DNA from 2 places in the Streptomyces sp. NPDC026206 genome. Region 1 is predicted to be linked to the other one. Evidence: predicted binding sites of a transcription regulator. Region 1 holds the regulator's gene; the other holds the start of a gene.
What was found. The regulator HrcA, encoded in region 1, represses chaperone genes, less so after heat shock. The targets are predictions, from matches to a motif close to TTNGCACTCNGNNNNNCNGAGTGCNAA.
Positions count from the first base shown of each region.

Region 2: the regulator HrcA is predicted to act here: its motif matches at 733-759, upstream of groL (chaperonin GroEL).

Region 1 covers NZ_JBEZYL010000014.1:95,771-97,969, forward strand. Annotated here, with positions in the region: gene AB0F13_RS20200 (MBL fold metallo-hydrolase) at 1-690, opposite strand, end outside; gene hrcA (heat-inducible transcriptional repressor HrcA) at 893-1,909, shown strand; gene dnaJ (molecular chaperone DnaJ) at 1,910-2,199, shown strand, end outside.
Region 2 covers NZ_JBEZYL010000001.1:4,779-6,977, forward strand. Annotated here, with positions in the region: gene AB0F13_RS00025 (cold-shock protein) at 341-547, shown strand; gene groL (chaperonin GroEL) at 924-2,199, shown strand, end outside.

The sequences.
Region 1 (2,199 bases):
CACGAAGCCGGCATCCACCACGGCGCCGTGCCCCGGCACGTACACCGCGTCGTCGCCCCCCAGCGCGAGCAGCCGGTCCAGCGCCGCCGGCCAGGCGTGCGGCAGGGCGTCCGGTCCGGCCTGCGGTTCGCCGGACTCCTCGACCAGGTCGCCGCAGAAGACGACCTCGGTCCTGCCGTCCACCAGCACCGCGAGATCGTGCGCCGTGTGGCCCGGTCCGACGTTGGCGAGCAGCACCCGCCGCCCGTCGCCCAGGTCGACCGTCAGCTCGCCGGAGACCGGGTGGTGGGGCGGTACGAGCAGCTCCACGGCCTCGGCGGCGACGTCGGGGTCCACTCCGTGCCGCACCGCGTCCGCGCGCAGCTCGTCGCGCTCGCGCAGCAGCAGCTCGGCGGCGCCCACCGCCCCGTAGACCTGCACGCCGGCGAAGGCGGCAGTGCCCAGCACATGATCGAAATGGGGGTGGGTCAGTGCGATGTGCGTCACGGGCAGCCCGAAGAGTTCCTGCACCTCGCGCCGGATCTCCACCCCCTCGTGCAGGGAGGACCCCGTGTCGACGACGAGTACGCCCGTACCGCCCGCGATGGCGCCCACCGTCGCGTCCCAGCCCGGCAGCCTGCGGCGTACGACACCCGGCGCGAGCTGCTCCCAGTGCGCCCCCGCAGCGCGGGAATCCCCGTGAATCTCCATACCGTGACGCTAGCCGCAGAGCGGTACCGTTGCCTGCCCGGAGCCTCGCGCCGGGGACGGCCCTTGCCCTGGCCGTGGGGCCCGGCCGTACACTGGCTGGAGGGTTCTGGCACTCGTGACCTTTGAGTGCCAAGGGCGAAGGCCCTGCGGAACCCCGCAGGACCGTAGAGACGGCTGGATCACTGGACTGGAGGTGCGCGCGATGCTGAGCGAACGCAGGCTCGAGGTATTGCGCGCCATCGTTCAGGACTACGTGGGCACCGAGGAGCCCGTCGGCTCCAAGGCCCTCACCGAGCGGCACCGGCTGGGCGTCTCCCCGGCCACCGTGCGCAACGACATGGCCGCGCTGGAGGACGAGGGCTTCATCGCCCAGCCCCACACGAGCGCCGGCCGCATCCCGACCGACAAGGGTTACCGCCTCTTCGTCGACAAACTGGCGGGCGTCAAGCCCCTGTCGTCGCCGGAGCGGCGAGCCATCCAGAACTTCATGGACGGCGCCGTCGACCTGGACGATGTGGTGGCCCGCACGGTGCGGCTGCTGGCGCAGCTGACCCGTCAGGTCGCGGTGGTGCAGTACCCCTCACTGACCCGTTCGACCGTGCGCCACGTGGAGCTGCTCGCGCTGGCTCCGGCCCGCCTGATGCTCGTGCTGATCACGGACACCGGCCGGGTCGAGCAGCGCATGGTCGACTGCCCCGCGCCGTTCGGCGAGACCTCGCTGGCGGACCTGCGGGCGCGGCTGAACAGCCGGGTCGTGGGGCGGCGTTTCACGGATGTGCCGCAGTTGGTGCAGGACCTCCCCGACTCCTTCGAGCAGGACGACCGAGGAACCGTTTCCACGGTCCTCGCCACCCTGATGGAGACGCTGGTGGAGGAGACCGAGGAGCGGCTGATGATCGGCGGCACCGCCAATCTCACTCGTTTCGGTCATGACTTCCCGCTGACGATCCGGCCCGTGCTGGAGGCGTTGGAGGAGCAGGTCGTGCTGCTCAAGCTGCTCGGTGAGACCCAGGACTCGGGAGTGACCGTGCGCATCGGTCATGAGAACGCCCACGAGGGCCTGAGTTCCACATCGGTCGTCGCCGTCGGCTACGGTTCGGGCGACGAGGCCGTCGCCAAACTCGGCGTGGTCGGACCGACCCGCATGGACTACCCCGGAACGATGGGAGCGGTACGCGCAGTGGCACGTTACGTCGGACAGATCCTGGCGGAGTCGTAAGTGGCCACGGACTACTACGCGGTCCTCGGCGTACGGCGCGACGCCTCGCAGGACGAGATCAAGAAGGCCTTCCGCCGTCTCGCGCGCGAGCTGCACCCGGACGTCAATCCGGACCCGAAGACGCAGGAGCGGTTCAAGGAGATCAACGCCGCTTACGAGGTGCTCTCCGACCCCCAGAAGAAGCAGGTCTACGACCTCGGCGGCGACCCCCTGTCCTCCTCGGGCGGCGCGGGTGCGGGCGCCGGCGGCTTCGGCGCCGGCTTCGGCAACTTCTCCGACATCATGGACGC
Region 2 (2,199 bases), on a different contig from region 1:
CCCTCCGGTGTCACTGCCGAACGCATATGAGAACCCGTCAAGTTGTGCGCGTAACCTGTGCACGAATTGTCGGGTTGGTTGCGTTATGCCTGGTCCGACTTGCCCGGGAAGTAGTGGAAATCTGCGCTAATAAGCGATCGGCCGCGCCCGGAATTCTCGTCCGACTGACCTGTTGCAGACGGCATCCGTGCAGATACATTCAGCCGCGGTCGACGCGTTCCGGCGCACACCTCAGGGGTGTTCCCATGCCGTCATGGCATGGGGGCTGTCCGGGGGTGAGGTCTGACCCGGGTCCGCGAGGTGCGGTCCTGCGCAAGGGCCAGTAATAGGGGAGTTAGGCATGGCTCAGGGCACCGTCAAGTGGTTCAACGCGGAGAAGGGGTACGGCTTCATCGCGGTCGACGGTGGTGCGGATGTTTTCGTCCACTACAGCGCGATTCAGATGGACGGCTACCGCACCCTCGAGGAGGGGCAGCGAGTCGAGTTCGAGATCTCGCAGGGTCAGAAGGGGCCGCAGGCGGACATGGTGAGGCTGGCCGCCGGCTGATCGCGTCGCATCGACCACCGGCTCAAACGGCTCGCCGTCGAGGGGTCCGCACCTGTCAGGGTGCGGGCCCCTCGCGTGTGCGCGGGCCCGGGGCGGGGCAGGCTGCAGCGGGCGGGGCCTATGGGAGGTGCCCCGGCTACCGCTGGGTGCCCCCCTGCCACCGGGGGTGGATAACACGCGAACCGCTTGCACTCGGAGGGGTCGAGTGCTAATCATTGGGCTTAGCACTCTCCGGGTGAGAGTGACAGATTTGGACCGTCGGTGAGGCCGGCGAGCCAGGCGGAGCAAGGAACCGCAGGGCACGCAGGCCGTCCGTCGCGGGCGCCAGCGCGGTCCGGAGCAATCCACCCCGTCCCGTCTGGGAGGACCACTTCACATGGCCAAGATCATCGCGTTCGACGAGGAGGCACGGCGCGGTCTCGAGCGCGGGATGAACCAGCTCGCCGACGCCGTCAAGGTCACCCTCGGCCCCAAGGGCCGGAACGTCGTCCTCGAGAAGAAGTGGGGCGCCCCCACGATCACCAACGATGGTGTGTCCATCGCCAAGGAGATCGAGCTCGAGGACCCGTACGAGAAGATCGGCGCCGAGCTGGTCAAGGAGGTCGCGAAGAAGACGGACGACGTCGCCGGTGACGGCACGACGACCGCGACCGTCCTCGCCCAGGCGCTGGTCCGCGAGGGTCTGCGCAACGTGGCCGCCGGTGCCAACCCGATGGCGCTCAAGCGTGGCATCGAGAAGGCCGTCGAGGCCGTCTCCGCCGCCCTGCTCGAGCAGGCCAAGGATGTGGAGACCAAGGAGCAGATCGCCTCCACCGCCTCCATCTCCGCCGCCGACACCCAGATCGGCGAGCTCATCGCCGAGGCCATGGACAAGGTCGGCAAGGAAGGCGTCATCACCGTCGAGGAGTCGCAGACCTTCGGGCTCGAGCTTGAGCTCACCGAGGGCATGCGCTTCGACAAGGGCTACATCTCGGCGTACTTCGCCACCGACATGGAGCGTATGGAGGCGTCGCTCGACGACCCGTACATCCTGATCGTCAACTCGAAGATCGGCTCGGTCAAGGACCTGCTGCCGCTCCTCGAGAAGGTCATGCAGTCCGGCAAGCCGCTGCTGATCATCGCCGAGGACGTCGAGGGCGAGGCCCTGTCCACGCTGGTCGTCAACAAGATCCGCGGCACCTTCAAGTCCGTCGCCGTCAAGGCCCCGGGCTTCGGCGACCGCCGCAAGGCCATGCTGGGCGACATCGCCATCCTCACCGGTGGCACGGTCATCTCCGAGGAGGTCGGCCTCAAGCTGGAGAACGCCGGTCTCGACCTGCTCGGCCGCGCCCGCAAGGTCGTCATCACCAAGGACGAGACGACCATCGTCGACGGTGCCGGTGACAGCGACCAGGTCCAGGGCCGCGTCAACCAGATCCGCGCCGAGATCGAGAACAGCGACTCGGACTACGACCGCGAGAAGCTCCAGGAGCGCCTCGCGAAGCTGGCCGGCGGCGTGGCCGTCATCAAGGCCGGTGCCGCGACCGAGGTCGAGCTCAAGGAGCGCAAGCACCGCATCGAGGACGCCGTTCGCAACGCGAAGGCGGCCGTCGAGGAGGGCATCGTCGCCGGTGGTGGCGTGGCCCTGCTCCAGGCCTCCGCGGTCTTCGAGA